DNA from 3 places in the Streptomyces sp. NPDC036813 genome. Region 3 is predicted to be linked to each of the others. Evidence: riboswitches for the same ligand, from Rfam matches in the RefSeq annotation. Region 3 holds a riboswitch; each other region holds the start of a gene.

Region 1 (5,689 bases), on a different contig from region 3:
ACGTGACCTCACATACCTGCATAAAACCCCAGCCGACCGCCGTCAAGGAAGATTTTTTACGGCGCCGCCCGAACACAACCGCCCTTGCCCCCGTACTCCTGTGCGTCCGACCGGACGACGACAGGAGGCATGGTGCGACTCTCGCGGACCGCGACGGGAACCCTTTTCGTGGGCGGAGCCCTCGGCCTGACCCTCGTCGCACTCGCCTATCCCGCCATGCTGGGCCTGCAGACGGTGTCCAGCGACACCTCACGTGTGATCGCCAACACCCAGTGGGGACCGCTCACGGAGGGCGACCGCGACTTCGTGGTGAAGGTGCGCGCGGCCGGCCTGTGGGAGTACCCCGTGGGGCAGATGGCCCTGAAGAAGAGCACCGACAAGGCGGTCCTCACGGCGGGCCGGCACCTCATCGACGGGCACGCGGCCCTGGACATCACCTGCCGCAGGGTCGCTCCGATGCTGAACATCACGCTGCCCAACCTGCCCAGCCCCCAGCAGCAGGGATTCGTCGCCACCCTCAACGCGGACAGCGGCAGGCAGTTCGACTCGGACTTCGCGAACATCCTGCGCATCACGCACGGCTCGATCTTCAACACGATCGCCAAGATCCGCTCCACGACGAAGAACACCCTGGTGCGCGCGCTGGCCGACCAGGCCAACGACACCGTGCTCGACCACATGACGGTCATGGAGAAGACCGGCCTGGTCAACTTCGACCAGGCCCTCTTCCAGCAGACCGCCCCGCCGAAGCTGCCCTCGAACGACGTCACCCCGCCGCCCCCGGCCGGGGGACAGCCGCAGGTGGTCCTCACCCCGCCGCCGAACCCGACGTCCGTCCCGGTCCCCCTGCCCGGCGACCCGTCCCCGACGGTGCGCTAGCCCACCGCCCCCGACGGTGCGCTAGCCCACCGCCCCCGACGGTGCGCTAGCCCACCGCCCCCGACGGCGCCCTAGCCCAGCCAGACCGTGGTGTCCGGGCCGAGCCGGCCGTCCTCCAGCGGGGCGCTGGCGAGCAGCACCTCACCGGCCGGCAGCGGTACCGCCCGCTCCGACAGGTTGGCGACGCACCGCCAGCCCTGAGAGCGGGCGAAGGCGAGCACACCGGCCGGGACGTCCTCGGCCCACCGCAGCTCCTCGCCCTCCACCAGCTTGCGGCGCAGTTTCAGCGCGGCCCGGTACAGCTCCAGTGTCGAGCCCTCCACGCCGTCCTGCGCCTGCACGGCGTACGACGCGAAGGACGACGGCTGCGGCAGCCAGGCGCCGCCCGCCCCGAAACCGTACGACGGGCCGCCGGCCGTCCACGGCAGGGGCACCCGGCAGCCGTCGCGGCCCTTGCGGACATGGCCCGTCTGCTCCCAGATCGGGTCCTGGAGCACCTCGGCCGGCAGCTCGGCGACCTCGGGCAGCCCCAGCTCCTCGCCCTGGTAGAGATACGCCGAGCCGGGCAGCGCCAGCATCAGCAGCGTCGCCGCGCGGGCCCGGCGCAGCCCGGCCGCCGGGTCGATCCGGGGCGCCTTGCCGCCGGACAGCAGCCAGGCGTTGTCGTCGGTGCCGGGCGGCAGCATCAGCCGGGAGGCGTGCCGGATGACGTCGTGGTTGGACAGCACCCAGGTGGCCGAGGCGCCGACGGCCCGCGCGCCGGCCAGCGACGCGGTGATGACCTCGCGCAGCGCGTCCGCGTGCCAGGGGGCCTGCAGATACTCGAAGTTGAACGCCTGGCCCAGCTCGTCCGGCCGGGCGTACAGCGCGCGGCGCTCCCCCGGCACCCACGCCTCGGCGATGGCCGCGCGGGGCGGGGAGTAGGCGTCGAGCAGGCGGCGCCAGTCCCGGTAGATCTCGTGCACCTCGTCACGGTCGTAGAAGGGATGGCTGCCCGGGGGCAGCACCGTGAGGGCCGCCTCGTCGCTCAGTTCGGGCGCGCCGAGGTCGCGCAGCGGCTCGGACAGGTCCTTGGCCAGGGCGTGCGCGACGTCCACCCGGAAACCGTCCACGCCGCGGTCGGCCCAGAAGCGCAGGGTGCGGCGCAGGTCGGCGCGGACCTCGTCGTCGGCCCAGTTCAGGTCGGGCTGCTCACGGGCGAACAGATGCAGGTACCACTGCCCGTCCGGCACTCGCTCCCAGGCGCTGCCGCCGAACACCGACTGCCAGTCCGAGGGCGGCAGCTCCCCGTGGACGCCACGGCCGTCGCGGAAGACGTACCGCTCCCGGGCGCGCGAACCGGGCCCGGCGCGCAGCGCCTCCTGGAACCAGGCGCCCTGATGCGAGGTGTGGTTGGGGACGATGTCGACGACGACCTTCAGGCCGAGCCGGTGCGCCTCGGCGACGAGGGCGTCGAAGTCGTCCAGGCTGCCCAGCCTCGGGTCGACGGCGCGGTGGTCGGCGACGTCGTAGCCGCCGTCGGCGAGTTCGGAGGGGTAGAACGGGCTCAGCCACAGCGCGTCGGCGCCGAGTGCGGCCAGATGGGTCAGGCGGTCGGTGATGCCGCGCAGGTCGCCGAGCCCGTCGCCGTCGGCGTCGGCGAAGCTGCGGGGATAGACCTGGTAGACGACGGCCTGCCGCCACCAGTCGGGGTCGCGGGAGGAGAGATCGGGCACGCGGTCTCCGTTCGCCGGTTCGGGCACGACAGGGAGATGACTGTCCACTTCGCCGCGCGAGGGAACGTGTCCGCGCCCGCTCGGGTCAGGCGCCGTCGGCGGTGCAGCGCGCGAGCAGCGTCCGTACGTCCGGGTCGACCACCCGGTAGCGGACCACCCGGCCCTGCTTCTCGCCCGCCACCGTGCCGGCCGCCCGCAGCAGCCGCAGTGCCTGCGACACGGCCGGGTCGTTCATGCCGGTCGCGATCGCCAGGTCGGACACCGCGAGCGGGCCGGTGCGGTGCAGGGCGAGCAGGAGAGCGAGCCGGTTGGGGTCGGCGAGCAGCGAGAAGCGGTCGGCCCAGCCGCGCACGTGGGCGGCGTCTCCGATGGCGGCGATGGCGTCACAGACACGGTGACCGTCGATGGTCCGGCGGTCGGCGCGGTCGGGAGGCACGAGGTGCATGCCCGCATTCTCCCGCCCCCGCCCGGGCCACCGGCCGCGGGCCCGCGGAACCCGGGCGGCTTATTCCCTCTGTGATCTTGGATACCTGCTCAGCTGTGCAGCTATGCAGAAGACGCTCCGCCCCCCTACCGTGGGCGGGCCGTGGTGTTCGGGAAGCCGGTGGGAAACCGGAGCGGCCCTCGCCACTGTGATCGGGGAAGTTCTCGTCCCGTCCGGCGCACGCCGGGCCACTGGTCGTACGGCCGGGAAGGCAGGGACGGCGGACGCACGACCCGTCAGCCAGGAGACCGGCCACGGCACTCACGAAGTGATCCACGAGGTGCTGGAGCGTGACCGGATGACCTTGCCCGACCCTGCCCCGACGACGACGACCGCGGCCGCCTTCAAGTGGCGCCGCGAGGACACCGTCAAGACCGCCGGCCTGCTGGCCGCCATCGCCGCCCTGCACGTCGCCGCCTTCGGGATCCTCTTCCTCCTCGTCGTGCCGGGCCACTACGAGGTCGGCTCCAAGGCGTTCGGCATCGGCCTCGGTGTCACCGCCTACACCCTCGGCGTTCGGCATGCGTTCGACGCCGACCACATCGCCGCCATCGACAACACCACCCGCAAGCTGATGGCCGACGGCAAGCGCCCGGTGTCCGTGGGCTTCTGGTTCGCGCTCGGCCACTCCAGCGTCGTCGTCCTGCTGGCGCTGCTGATCGCGGGCGGCACCTCGCTGGCCGGGAAGGTCATGAACGAGGGGTCGACCACCCACCAGGTGCTCGGCGTCCTCGGCACGTCCGTCGCCGGCACCTTCCTGTACCTCATCGCCGCCCTCAACCTGGTCGCCCTGTTCGGCATCCTGAAGGTGTTCCGGTCGATGCGGGCGGGCGCGTACGACGAGTCCGAGCTGGAGCGGCACCTGGACTCGCGCGGCTTCATGAACCGCTTCCTGGGCCGTCTCACCCGCTCGATCTCCCGGCCGGGCCAGATGTACCCGCTCGGCTTCCTCTTCGGCCTCGGCTTCGAGACCGCCACCGAGGTCACCCTGATGGTGATGGCCGGCTCGGGCGCCGCGGCCGGGCTGCCCTGGTACGCGATCCTGTGCCTGCCGCTGCTGTTCACGGCCGGCATGTGCCTCTTCGACACCCTGGACGGCACGTTCATGAACTTCGCCTACCAGTGGGCGTTCTCCAACCCCGTCCGCAAGGTGTTCTACAACCTGGCCATCACCGGCCTGTCCATCGCCGTCGCCTTCGTGATCGGCACCATCGAGCTGGTCGGCGTGCTGCACGACAAGTTCGGCCTCGACGACGGCGTCACCGGCTGGATCGCCGGCATCGACCTGGACAACGTCGGCTACCTCATCGTCGGCCTGTTCGTCCTGGTGTGGGCGGCGGCCCTGACGTACTGGAGGCTGGCCAGGGTCGAGGAACGCTGGACGGCCTCCGCCGCCGACTAGCGCTCGACCGTGTCCAGGTACAGCTTCACGTAGCGGTCGACGTCGACCTCCAACGCCACGTCCACCAGGGGCTGTTCGCGGGCGCCCTCGTGGATCTCGGACTCGCCGGGGCGCGGGCGCCGGTCGACGACGGTCTGCCCGCGGCCCGGGCCCGGCGCCAGTGACACCTCCACCGGCAGCAGCCGCGTCGTCAGGCCCGCGGGATCGGCGACCGCGCACACCGCGCCCGCGTCACCGAGGCCGCCCGCCTCCTCCGCCTCGGGCTCGCCGCCCTGCGTGGTCGGCCGGTGGGCGAGCAGCTCACCGGCCAGCCGGGTCCCGGGCTCACCGCTCGCACGCATCCGGTGCACATCGGCGCCCGGCACGACCACCCGCATGAACACGTCCAGGCCGTACATGGTGATCGGCACCCCCGCGGTCAGCAGGATCGCCGCGGCCTCCGGGTCGTGCCAGACGTTGAACTCCGCGACCGGCGTGGCGTTGCCGGAGGCGACCGCGCCGCCCATGAAGACGATCCGTTCGATGTTGCGGGTCACCTCCGGATGGGTGCGCAGCAGCAGCGCGACGTTCGTCAGCGGCGCCGTCGGGATCAGGGTCACCGGCCGCTCGCTGGCGAGGATCTCGCGGCGCAGCAGCGTCACCGCGTCGACGTCGGCGGGCCGGCGCTTCGGCGCGGGCAGCCCCAGGTCGCCCATGCCGTCGTGGCCGTGCACGTGCCGCGCCGACCGCGCCGGCTCGATCAGCGGACGCTCGGCACCCCGCCCCACCGGAATCTCCGGCGCCCCCGCCTGCTCCAGCACGGTCAGCGTGTTGCGCACGACGCCGTCCACGTCCGTGTTCCCGGCGACACACGTCACCGCGCGCAGATCCAGACCGGGATGACGTACGGCGAACAGCAGGGCGAGGGCGTCGTCGACACCCGTGTCGCAGTCAATGATCACGGGGATGGGTTGACCGGCCACCACGAGCTCCTTCCGTCGTCCCCCGACGATAAGCGCCCGGGCCGCTCAGCCCCACAGATCCGCTCCGCGCGCCGCCACCACCCCCGCCACCCGCCGCACCAGCTCCGCCACCGGCACCTGCCCCGCCCGCCGCCCGTCCCGCAGCCGCAGCGCGACCTCCCCGGCCGCGTCCTCCCGGGCACCGATGACCGCCTGGTACGGCACCAGCCGCGCCGCCCGGATCCGCGCCCCCAGGCTGCCCTCCGCG
Region 2 (5,689 bases), on a different contig from region 3:
ATGGGCGCGGGCCTGGGCCGCAAGGGCGGTGTGGTGCGCTGGTCGACCGCGACCCGCATGTTCATCGCCTGGGGCCTGACCCTGCCGGCCGCCGCGCTGGTCGGCGCGCTCGCCGAGTACGTCACCGGCTTCGGCGCCTGGGGCACCGCGGCTGTCGCCGTCTTCCTTGTGGCCGCCAGCTTCGGCATCTGGAAGATCTCCCGCCGCGAGGTCGTCGACCACACCAACGTCAACGCCGTGGAGGAGGAGCCGGCCGGCGTGGTCACCACCGCGATCGCCGCCGTGACCCCGCCCCCGGCCGCCGGCCCCGCCGTCACGGACGGCCTGACGGCCACCATCCCGGCCCCCGCCGCCGCGACGGCGGAGCAGCCGGCCACCGCGAACCCGGCCCCGGCCGTCTGACCGCCGCTCCCGGGTACGAAGGAAGAGAAGCAGCATGAAGATCGACTGGTCGGCCCTCGGCTCCGTCTTCGGTGTCAGCCTCGTGGTCACCGTGGGTCTGGTGGCCCTGTTCACCCTCGGCATCATGGGCCTGTCCCGCCGCGAGCGGGCTCAGGCCCAGGGCGGCTCGGCCGCCCTCGCGGTCACCGGCGCGTACGCCTGCTTCGCGGCGTGCGCGGCGGCGGTGGCGTACGGCATCAGCCTGATCGTCGCCTGACCGGCTTCACCACACAGGACGCGGGGTGCCCGAGCGGCACCCCGCGTTCCGCTGTGACCTGGCAGGTCGCCTCCGTGTGGGCCTGCCCACACTCCTCCGCCCCAGGTCAAGGGCAAGTTGACGGCCCTCGAACAGCCGTGGTGGACTGCCGGAGCCAAGTTGCGGCGGCAGGAGAGGAAGCCGGTGGAAGTCCGGCGCGGTCCCGCCACTGTCACCGGGGTTGAACGACCCCGGGAGCCAGGAACTCTCACCGCCGATCTCCTTCGAACCAGGGCGCGGACACCCTGAGTGAGGACATGACGCCATGTGCGGCTGCCGGTTGAGGACCAGGCCCATCAGCGACGCCCAGCCCGACCCCACGGCGGGCTGAGCCCCGTGCGAGCCGAGCGCGTCTTCGCGTACGGCGCCGCCGCCGGCCTCCTCGGCGACCTCATCCTCGGTGATCCGCGCCGCGGGCACCCGGTCGCCGTGTTCGGACGGGCCGCGGGCGCCGTCGAGCGCACCCTGTGGCGCGACCACCGCGGCTGGGGCGCCCTGCACACCGCCGTCTGCGCCGGCGGCGCCGTCGCCCTCGGGGCCGTCGCCGCCCGCTCCGTACGCCGCTCCCCCGCCGCCTCCGTCGCCCTGACCGCCGCCGCCACCTGGTCCGTGGTCGGGGGGACTTCGCTCGCGCGCGAGGCCCGCGCCATCGGGCGCGCACTGGAAGCCGGGGATGTCGAGGCGGCGCGGGCCCGGCTGCCCCATCTGTGCGGCCGGGACCCGCAGGCGCTGGACGCCGACGGGATCGCCCGGGCCGTGGTCGAGTCGGTCGCCGAGAACACCTCCGACGCCGTCGTGGGCGCCCTGGTGTGGGGCGCCGTGGGCGGGGTGGCCGGGCTGCTCGGGTTCCGGGCGGTCAACACCCTGGACGCGATGGTCGGTCACAAGTCACCGCGGCTGCGGCGCTTCGGCTGGGCCTCCGCCCGCCTCGACGACGTGGCCGGCTGGCCGGGGGCCCGGCTGACCGCCGTCCTCACCGTGCTCACCGGCCCGGACCGGCGCGGTGCCGTGCGGGCCTGGCGGACGGACGCGGCGAAGCACCCGAGCCCCAACGCGGGCCCTGTGGAGGCCTCCTTCGCGGGCGCGCTCGGCGTGCGGCTGGGCGGCACCCTGTCGTACGGCGGACGGGTGGAGCACCGGCCCGTGCTGAACACGCGGGGCCGCGCCGTCACCACCCCCGACATCCGCCGGGCGGTACGGCTGTCCCGGCGCGTGAGCTGGCTTGCGCTCGGCGTGTGCGCGGGCGCACGCCTCATCGGGAAAGGGCGTGATCGATGAACGGCGGTCTCCTCGTCGCCGGCACCACCTCCGACGCCGGAAAAAGCGTCGTGACCGCAGGGATCTGCCGGTGGCTGGTGCGGCAGGGCGTGAAGGTGGCGCCCTTCAAGGCGCAGAACATGTCCCTCAACTCTTTCGTCACCCGCGAGGGCGCCGAGATCGGGCGGGCGCAGGCCATGCAGGCCCAGGCCTGCCGGATCGAGCCGACCGCGCTGATGAACCCGGTGCTGCTCAAGCCCGGTGGCGAGCAGAGCAGCCAGGTGGTGCTGCTGGGCAAGCCGGTGGGTGAGCTGAGCGCCCGCGGCTACCACGGCGGACGCCAGCAGCAGCTGCTCGGCACGGTCCTGGAGTGCCTGGCCGAGTTGCGGGGCACGTATGACGCGGTGATCTGCGAGGGGGCGGGCTCGCCGGCCGAGATCAATCTGCGCCGGACCGACATCGTGAACATGGGCATCGCGCGGGGTGCGCGGCTGCCCGTGCTCGTCGTCGGCGACATCGACCGCGGGGGTGTCTTCGCGTCCTTCTTCGGCACCGTCGCCCTGCTCTCGCCCGAGGACCAGGAACTGGTCGCCGGGTTCCTGGTGAACAAGTTCCGCGGTGACGTCTCCCTGCTGGAGCCGGGCCTGGACATGCTGCACGGCCTGACCGGGCGGCCCGCCTACGGCGTCCTGCCCTTCCGGCACGGGCTCGGCATCGACGAGGAGGACGGCCTGCGGGTGTCCCTGCGCGGCACCGTCCGCGAGTCGGCCGTCTCCCCGCCCGTCGGCGAGGACGTGCTGCGGGTCGCCGTCTGCGCGATCCCGCTGATGTCCAACTTCACCGACGTGGACGCGCTGGCCGCCGAACCGGGCGTGGTCGTGCGGTTCGTGGACCGTCCGGAGGAGCTGGCCGACGCGGACCTCGTGGTGATCCCGGGCACGCGCGGGACCGTGCGGGCTCTTCAGTGGCTGCGGGAGCGGGGACTTGCCGACGCCCTCGTGCGCAGGACCGCCGAAGGCCGCCCGGTCCTCGGCATCTGCGGCGGCTTCCAGGTGCTCGGCGAGCACATCGAGGACGAGGTCGAGTCGCGTGCGGGACAGGTCGACGGGCTCGGCATCCTGCCCGTGCGGGTGCGGTTCGCCCGCGAGAAGACCCTCACCCGGCCGGTCGGGGAAGCCCTCGGCGAACGGGTCGAGGGGTACGAGATCCACCACGGGGTCGCCTCCGTGACGGGCGGGGAGCCCTTCCTCGACGGCTGCCGCGTCGGCGAGACGTGGGGCACCCACTGGCACGGCTCGCTGGAGTCGGACGGCTTCCGCCGCGCCTTCCTGCGCGAGGTGGCCGCCGCCGCGGGCCGCCGCTTCGTGCCCGCGCCGGACACCTCCTTCGCCGCGCTGCGCGAGGAGCAGCTCGACCGGCTCGGCGACCTCATCGAACAGCACGCGGACACGGACGCGCTGTGGCGGCTCATCGAGTCCGGCGCGCCGCAAGGACTGCCTTTCATTCCACCGGGAGCGCCCGCATGAGCACAGTGTTGTTGTTGTCGACCGCCGACACGGATCTGCTGGCGGCCCGGGCCTCCGGCGCGGACTACCGGATCGGCAACCCCACCCGCGTCGACGTCGCCGCCGAACTGCCGGGCCTGCTCGACGGCGCGGACCTGGCCGTCGTACGGCTGCTGGGCGGCAAACGGGCCTGGGAGGACGGGCTCGCCGCGCTGAAGGCGTCCGGCGTCCCGACGGTGCTGCTGGGCGGCGAGGCCGTCCCCGACGCCGAGCTGATGGCCGAGTCGAGCGTGCCGGCCGGCGTGGTCGCCGAGGCGCTGCGGTACCTGGTCGAGGGCGGCCCCGAGAACCTGCTGGAGCTGTCGCGGTTCCTGTCGGACACCGTGCTGCTGACCGGTGAGGGCTTCGAGGAGCCGCGCAAGATGCCGGAGTACGGTGTCCACGGCTCGTACCCGCTGGAGGACGGGCGTCCGACCGTGGGCGTGCTCTTCTACCGCGCCCACGAACTGAGCGGCAACACCGCCTTCGTCGACACCCTGTGCGAGGCGATCGAGGCGCAGGGCGCCAACGCGCTGCCCGTGTACTGCGGTTCCCTGCGCGGCGCGGACGCCGGGCTGTACGAACTCCTCACGCGGGCCGACGCGCTGGTCGCCACCGTGCTCGCGGCCGGCGGCACGCACGCCTCGCAGGCGTCCGCGGGCGGCGACGAGGAGGCCTGGGACATCGGCGCGCTCGCCGAGCTGAACGTCCCGGTGCTGCAAGGGCTCTGCCTGACCTCGTCGAAGAGCGCCTGGGAGGAGTCGGACGCGGCCCTGTCCCCCATGGACGCGGCGATGCAGGTCGCGATCCCGGAGTTCGACGGCCGGCTGATCACCGTGCCGTTCTCCTTCAAGGAGCAGGGCCCGGACGAGGTCCCGGTCTACGTCGCCGACCCGGAGCGGGCCGCGCGCGTCGCCGGGATCGCCGTGCGGCACGCCCGGCTGAAGCACAAGCCGAACGCCGAGAAGAAGATCGCGCTGGTCTTCACCGCCTACCCGACCAAGCACTCCCGCGTCGGCAACGCCGTCGGCCTGGACACGCCCGCGTCGGCGGTGCGGGTGCTGGACGCGCTCAGGGACGCCGGGTACGCGCTGACCGAGTACCCCTCCGGCGGTGACGAGCTGATCCACCGGCTGATCGAGGCCGGCGGCCACGACGTCGAGTGGCTGACCGAGGAACAGCTGGCCTCCGCGCCCGCGCGGGTGCCGCTGGCGGACTACCGGGCGTGGTTCGACAAGCTGGACCCGGAGCTCAGGAACGCCATGCTTCAGGCGTGGGGCGAGCCGCCGGGCTCCCTGTACGTCGACGGCGACGACATCGTGCTGGCGTCCCTGCAGTTCGGGAACGTCGTCGTGATGATCCAGCCGCCGCGCGGCTTCGGCGAGAACCCGGTCGCGATCTACCACGACCCCGACATGCCGCCGTCCCACCACTACATGGCGGCCTACCGCTGGCTGGACAACAGCTTCGGCGCGGACGCGATCGTGCACATGGGCAAGCACGGCACGATGGAGTGGCTGCCGGGCAAGGGCCTCGGCCTGTCCGGCGGGTGCGCACCCGACGCCGTCCTCGGTGACCTGCCGCTGATCTACCCGTTCATCGTCAACGACCCCGGCGAGGGCACCCAGGCCAAGCGGCGCGGGCACGCCACGGTCGTCGACCACCTCGTACCGCCGATGGCCCGCGCCGACACGTACGGCGACCTGGCGAAGCTGGAGCAGCTGCTCGACGAGTACGCGCTGGTGTCCGACCTGGACCCGGCGAAGGCGCCGGCCGTCCGCGCCCAGATCTGGACGCTGGTGAAGGCGGCCGAGCTGCACCACGACCTGCATGTGGACGAGCAGCCGGACGACGAGACGTTCGACGAGTTCGTCATGCACATCGACGGCTATCTGTGCGAGATCAAGGACGTGCAGATCCGCGACGGTCTGCACATCCTGGGCGGCGGGCCGGTCGCCGAGCCGCGCGTCAACCTGGTGCTGGCCGTGCTGCGCGCCTCGCAGGTGTGGGGCGGGCAGGCGAACGCCCTGCCGGGTCTGCGGGCCTCGCTGGCGGCGCACTTCGGGCTGGCCGAGAAGGAGCTGCTGGGCGAGCCGGGTGCCCCGGTGAAGGTGCCGGTGGAGCTGACGGACCTGGTGGAGGGTCCGGCGCGCACCGCATCCGACGCGATCGACCTGCTGGAGCAGTTGTG
Region 3 (5,689 bases):
GCCGCGGGCTACAACCCGATGAAGAAGGAAGGCGCCATCATCCTCGGCATCGGCGGCGACAACAGCAACGGCTCCGCCGGCACCTTCTACGAAGGCGTGATGACGTCCGGCTACCCGTCGGACGCGACCGAGAACGCGGTCCAGGCCAACATCAACGCGGTCGGTTACACGGCGCCCGCCCCGGTCGGCGGCCTCACGCCGGGCGCCAGGGTCTCGCTGCGCGCCACCACGTCCTGCTGCACCGGTGAGTACCTCCGGCACAACACGGCCGACAGCAACGCGGCCATCTCGGCGGTCTCCTCGGCCAGTTCCTCCGCCGACAAGGGCGCCGCCACCTGGACCGTACGCGCGGGCCTGGGCGACGCCTCCTGCGTCTCCTTCGAGTCCGCCGACAAGCCGGGCCAGTATCTGCGCCACTACGACTTCCGGCTGCGCGTCGACACCATCGACAACAGCGCGGTGTCCCGTCAGGACGCCACCTTCTGCCCGCAGGCCGGTCACACCGGGCAGGGCATCTCGCTCCGGTCCGCCAACTATCCCGGCGACTTCGTGCGCCACTACGACCACGCCGTCTACATCGCCGGTGACGGAGGATCTCACGCCTGGGACGCGGCCGCACTCTGGGCCGACGACACCAGCTGGGCCGTGACCGCCCCCTGGGCCTGACGCGTACCCGGGGCGGGTGGGGGCACTCGGCGGAGGACCCTCACCCGCCCCGCACGCCGCGAAGGGCCCCGACGGAGGAGGTTCCCGTGTGCCGCCTGTTCGGCCTCAGCAGCGCTCCGCGCCGTACGCACGCCACCTTCTGGCTCCTGGACGCCCCCGACAGCCTCAGCCGGCAGAGTCACCGCGACCCCGACGGCACCGGTCTCGGTCACTTCGCCGCGGACGGCACCCCGCACGTCGACAAGGCGCCCATCGCGGCCTACCGTGACCACGCCTTCGCACGGGAGGCCCGGCAGGAGGAGTCGGCGACCTTCATCGCCCATGTGCGCTTCGCCTCCACCGGCAGCCTGGACGTCCGCAACACCCACCCCTTCGAGCAGGAGGGGCGGCTCTTCGCGCACAACGGGGTCATCGAGGGCCTCGACGCGCTCGACGACCACCTGGGGGAGGACCGCTCGCTCGTCCGGGGCGACACCGACTCCGAGCGCTTCTTCGCCCTGATCACCCGGGAGACCCGGCGGCACGACGGCGATGTCACCACCGGCATCCGGCAGGCCGCCCGCTGGATCGCCGCACACCTGCCCGTCTTCGCCATGAACCTGATCCTCATCACCCCGCAGGAGCTGTGGGCGCTGCGCTACCCGGACACCCACGACCTGTACGTCCTCCAGCGCCCGGCGGGCGGCGAGCACGGCAGCAGGCACCTCGACCACAGCGGCAGCGGCGGCCGCATGCGCGTCCACTCCGAGCCCCTCGCCGACCACCCCGCCGTCGTCGTCGCCAGCGAGCGCATGGACGACAACCCGCACTGGCGCCCGATGGAATCCGGCGAACTGCTCCACGTCGGCCCCGACCTGCACACCTCCCACCGGGTCGTCCTGCCGGACCCGCCGGCACACCAGCTCACCCTCGACGACCTGCATCCGGACGCCGCAGCCTCGCAGAAGGCCGCCTGACCGAGTCCGGACCGCGGCGACACCGCGCTCCGCACGCATCGTTCGGTCACGGCGACAAGAGAGCGACCGTCGCCCCGGTCGGTACGCGGCTCAGTCGGCCCGAGGGCGCGGGGTGCGGACCTGCTGGGCGACGTCGCGGAGTTTGACGTTGTGGTGCTGCGACAGGCGGCGCAGCACGCCGAAGGCCTCCTCCTCGCTGAGGTGGTGGCGTTCCATGAGGATGCCCATGGCCTCGCCGATGGCGTGCCGGGTCTCCACCGCCTGCTCCAGCTGGTCGATGGTGCGGGTGCTCGACAGGACGACGGCCGCGTGGGAGGCCAGCAGCCAGCCGGCGGTCTCGAACTCCTCGGTGAAGGCGCCGGGGCGGCGGGAGTACAGGTTCAGCGCGCCGAAATCCTCGTCCTCGGTGTACAGCAGGACGCCGGTCATGCTGCCGACGCCGAGCTCCCGGGCCGCCTCGGAGTACCGCGGCCAGGACGGCGACGGCGTGGTCATGTCCGCGATGCGGAACACCCGCTCCCCGCTGCCCCTGCGGCGGGCGAGATCGAAGCAGGGCCCCTCACCCAGCTCGGCCTGCAACCGGTCGGACTCCTCGACCATGTCGCCGCACGCTGCCAGCGTGATCGCCTTGCCCTTGCGCACCGCCAGGATGCCGGCCGCGTCACAGCCCTCCACGAGCCGTACCGCCGATTCCGTGATCCGGTCCAGTGTCCCCTGCACCGAGTCCTGGGCCAGCAGATCCCTGGCCAGCTGGGCCATCTGCTCGGCGTACTCCCGCCAGTCCATCCACACACCCGCCTCGCTCGCCCCTACGCCCACCCTAGTCCCGTCCTGCCGCCCGCACCGCCGCCTCCGGCCAGGGCCCGAGAGGGAGATCACGCCGGGGGGAGGCGGTCTTGGCCGTGCACGCGTCACACGGTACGGTCTGTCCGATATCGACGACGGCGAGACGGAAGCCGGTGGGAAACCGGCACGGTCGCGCCACTGTGTGCGAAGCCCTCAGGAGAGGCGTTCGCGAGTCAGACCCGTGGCCGTCGTCCAGTGCACCACCGAGATGGGACGCGAACTCCCAGAGGAGGCCCTGCCATGGCGCAGCACGTCGCCCAGCCGTCTGCCACCACCCCCGCCGTTCCCGCCACGCTGCCGCTGAAGGCGATCGCCCCCTGGGCCGTCTTCTTCGGTGTCCTGATGCTGGTCCTGCTGTACTTCGTCGGCGCCGAGCAGGGCGCCACCTCCGTGTTCAACGGCACGGACGTCCACGAGTGGGTGCACGACGCCCGCCACCTGCTCGGCTTCCCCTGCCACTGACGTCAGGGACGCCGCACCCATGAACTCCGCAACGGTGAGAAACCTTCTCGTCCGGGGCATGCTCGCCGGCCTGGCCGCCGGCGTGCTCGCCCTCGTCGTCGCCTACCTCCTCGGGGAGCCCAGCGTCGGCAAGGCGATCGCCTTCGAGGACGCCCACTCCCACGAGCACGAGATGGAGGTCGTCTCCCGCTCCCTGCAGTCCACCGCCGGTCTCGCCACCGGTGTCCTGGTCTACGGGGTCGCCTTCGGCGGTATCGCCGCGCTCGCGTACGCCTTCGCGCTCGGCCGGGTCGGCCGCTTCGGTCCCCGGGCGACCGCGCTGCTGCTGTCCGGCTGTGCGCTCCTGACCGTCTACGTCGTGCCGTTCCTGAAGTACCCGGCCAACCCGCCGTCGGTCGGCGACCCGGACACCATCGGCAAGCGGACCACCCTCTACTTCCTGATGATGCTGCTCAGCGTCCTCCTCGCGGTCGCCGCCACCATGGTGGGCAAGCGGCTCGCGGGCGGCCTGGGCACCTGGTGGGCGACCGTGGTCGCGGTGACCGCGTTCGCCGCGGTGATCGGCCTCGCCTACCAGTTCCTCCCCGTCGTCGACGAGGTGCCGAAGGACTTCCCGGCCGCGCTGCTGTGGCGGTTCCGGCTGTCCGCGCTGGGCATCCAGACCGCGATGTGGGCCGGATTCGGCCTGCTCTTCGGCGAGTTGGCCGAGCGCCTGCTCCAGCCCGAGCCGGCGAAGACGGGCACCGGACGAGCGGTTCCGGCCGCGCGCTGATCCGTTCCGGACGGCACAGGGCCCCGCGCAACCACGCGGGGCCCTGTCCGTGGTGACCGGCGCGGACTCAGCCCGGGGGCGGGCCGTCCGTCGCGGTCAGGTGCCGCCCGAGCCGCAGATTCCAGCGTCCGGAGCGTCCGCTCAGCTCGGTGGCGGTCAGCGGCGGTACGTCGAGCCGCCAGAAGGCCGCCGGGCCCAGTGCCAGGGCGTGCACCACCGCGGCCCGTACCACCTCCGGCTCGACCACGACGAGGGTACGGCCGTCGAAGTCCCGCACGGTGTCCAGCCAGCGGCCGACCCGCGCGCACAGGTCGTGCACGGACTCACCCCCGTGCGGGGCGCTGTCCGGATCGGCGAGCCAGCGGGTCACCGCCTCCGGCTCGGCCGCCGCGACCTCCTCCAGCGTGAGACCGCGCCACCGGCCCACGTCCCAGGCCGCCAGCTCCGGCGCGGGCACGCCGTCGAGGCCGAGCGCCTGCGCCGTCTGCCGGCAGCGCACGCCCGGTGACGTCAGCACACGGGCGGCAGCAGGAAGGGACCCGGCTGCCTTCCGGGCCCGGGCCGCCCCCACGGCGTCGATCGCGTCACCGTCGTCGAAGCGGGCCTGCCGCAGCGCCGGGCTCGACGCGGGCGAGACGAAGAGGACACGGCTGGTCACCTGGCTGCTCCGGCGGTGGCTGTCACGGGCCTCGAAGATATCGTCCGCGAGGGCGGGACTACGGCGTGGCCTCGTCCAGGAGCTGCGGGCCGTTGTTGCGGGTGTTGTTCACGGCGGGGGAGACGGGGCGGGCGTCGAGGTGGCCGCCGGCGGGCTGGGTGAGCAGGGCGCGCAGTTCCCCGGCGTCGTCGTGCCGGGGGTCGAGCCAGGCGGCGTAGTGGTCCGGGGTGAGGGCGAGCGGCATGCGGGGGTGGACCCGGCCGGCCGCGTCGGTGGCCTCGGTGGTGATGATGGTGCAGGTCGTGAGCCAGGCGGCGGGGTCGTCGTCGTTGTCGACCTCGGGGTTGCGCCAGTACGCGTACAGGCCGGCGAGCGCCATGATCCCCCCGTCGGCGGGGTGGATGAAGTACGGCTGCTTGCGCTTCTTGCCGGTGGTGGCGTCCCTGACCTCGGTCCACTCGTAGAAACCGTCGGCCGGGAGCAGACAGCGGTGCCGGGCGAAGGCGCGGCGGTAGGCGGGCTTCTCGTGCACCGTCTCCACGCGTGCGTTGATCATCCGGGAGCCGACGGACGGATCCTTGGCCCAGGACGGCACCAGTCCCCAGCGCAGCGGCCGCAGCTCCCTGCGCGGGGGTGCGCCGGAGCTCTCCGTGCGCGGAGCGCGTTCCAGGACGCCGTAGACGTCGTCGGTCGGGGCGACGTTCCAGCTGGGCGCCAGGGTCTCGTCGGGGCGCCACTCGGCGACGTCGAAGAGGTGGCTCAGGTCCTGCGGACTGCGGGTGGAGACATAGCGGCCGCACATGGGGCCACTGTGCCACGACGTCCTGCCCCTGCGAGAGACCTGGGGAGTCGCCCTGCGCATGTCGCCGGTGCAGCCCCCCGGGGCGTGCCGGACCACGCGGGGGGTCACCGCGTCGGCGGCTCGGTGGCGTCCCGGGACTGTTCGGCCCCTTCCCCAGGGCCGCGTTCCTCTCCGCGTTCGTGCCCGGCGTCGCGGCTGCGCGGAACGGCGCCGTCGCGGCTGCCCGCGATGACGACGACCTCGTCCCCGGTGGCCCAGCGGCGGCGATCGGTCTTGGGCGGGTTGATGCGCAGCCCGTATGCGGGACCTCGGTCGGCCCGGGCGTGGCTGCGGTAGCCGATGGCGCACTCGCCACGCTCGCGTGCCGCGGCGACGACGGTGGCGAAGGACGCCTCGCAGTCCGGCAGGACGTAGTCGGCGGCCGGCCGCAGGTGGATCTGCGTACCGCCGGCCGAGAAGAGCTCGTCGAACACGGCCGCCAGATGACGGTTCTGCGAGATCTGCGCCATCAGCAGCCCGATGAGCTT

What was found. Region 3 has a riboswitch for cobalamin ahead of ACZ67Q_RS15260 (CbtB domain-containing protein). Riboswitches for the same ligand answer to the same signal wherever they lie in the genome.
Region 1: it holds a riboswitch for cobalamin, as region 3 does, so the genes downstream of both, nicT (Nickel transporter NicT) here and ACZ67Q_RS15260 (CbtB domain-containing protein) in region 3, are expected to answer to the same signal.
Region 2: it holds a riboswitch for cobalamin, as region 3 does, so the genes downstream of both, ACZ67Q_RS12165 (cobalamin biosynthesis protein) here and ACZ67Q_RS15260 (CbtB domain-containing protein) in region 3, are expected to answer to the same signal.

What each region holds. Positions count from the first base shown of each region.
Region 1 covers NZ_JBVJPV010000007.1:40,076-45,764, forward strand. Annotated here, with positions in the region: gene ACZ67Q_RS16310 (DUF4142 domain-containing protein) at 169-879, shown strand; gene ACZ67Q_RS16315 (glycoside hydrolase family 13 protein) at 951-2,594, opposite strand; gene ACZ67Q_RS16320 (ArsR/SmtB family transcription factor) at 2,680-3,039, opposite strand; cobalamin riboswitch at 3,165-3,349, shown strand; gene nicT (Nickel transporter NicT) at 3,377-4,480, shown strand; gene ACZ67Q_RS16330 (nucleoside hydrolase) at 4,477-5,442, opposite strand; gene thrS (threonine--tRNA ligase) at 5,488-5,689, opposite strand, start outside.
Region 2 covers NZ_JBVJPV010000004.1:477,411-483,099, reverse strand. Annotated here, with positions in the region: gene ACZ67Q_RS12175 (inorganic phosphate transporter) at 1-402, shown strand, start outside; gene ACZ67Q_RS12170 (hypothetical protein) at 437-658, shown strand; cobalamin riboswitch at 783-924, shown strand; gene ACZ67Q_RS12165 (cobalamin biosynthesis protein) at 1,034-1,975, shown strand; gene ACZ67Q_RS12160 (cobyric acid synthase) at 1,972-3,480, shown strand; gene cobN (cobaltochelatase subunit CobN) at 3,477-5,689, shown strand, end outside.
Region 3 covers NZ_JBVJPV010000006.1:180,636-186,324, reverse strand. Annotated here, with positions in the region: gene ACZ67Q_RS15275 (alpha-L-arabinofuranosidase B) at 1-666, shown strand, start outside; gene ACZ67Q_RS15270 (class II glutamine amidotransferase) at 753-1,622, shown strand; gene ACZ67Q_RS15265 (GAF and ANTAR domain-containing protein) at 1,713-2,408, opposite strand; cobalamin riboswitch at 2,530-2,672, shown strand; gene ACZ67Q_RS15260 (CbtB domain-containing protein) at 2,709-2,930, shown strand; gene ACZ67Q_RS15255 (CbtA family protein) at 2,950-3,702, shown strand; gene ACZ67Q_RS15250 (histidine phosphatase family protein) at 3,770-4,360, opposite strand; gene ACZ67Q_RS15245 (SOS response-associated peptidase) at 4,419-5,162, opposite strand; gene ACZ67Q_RS15240 (CASTOR/POLLUX-related putative ion channel) at 5,267-5,689, opposite strand, start outside.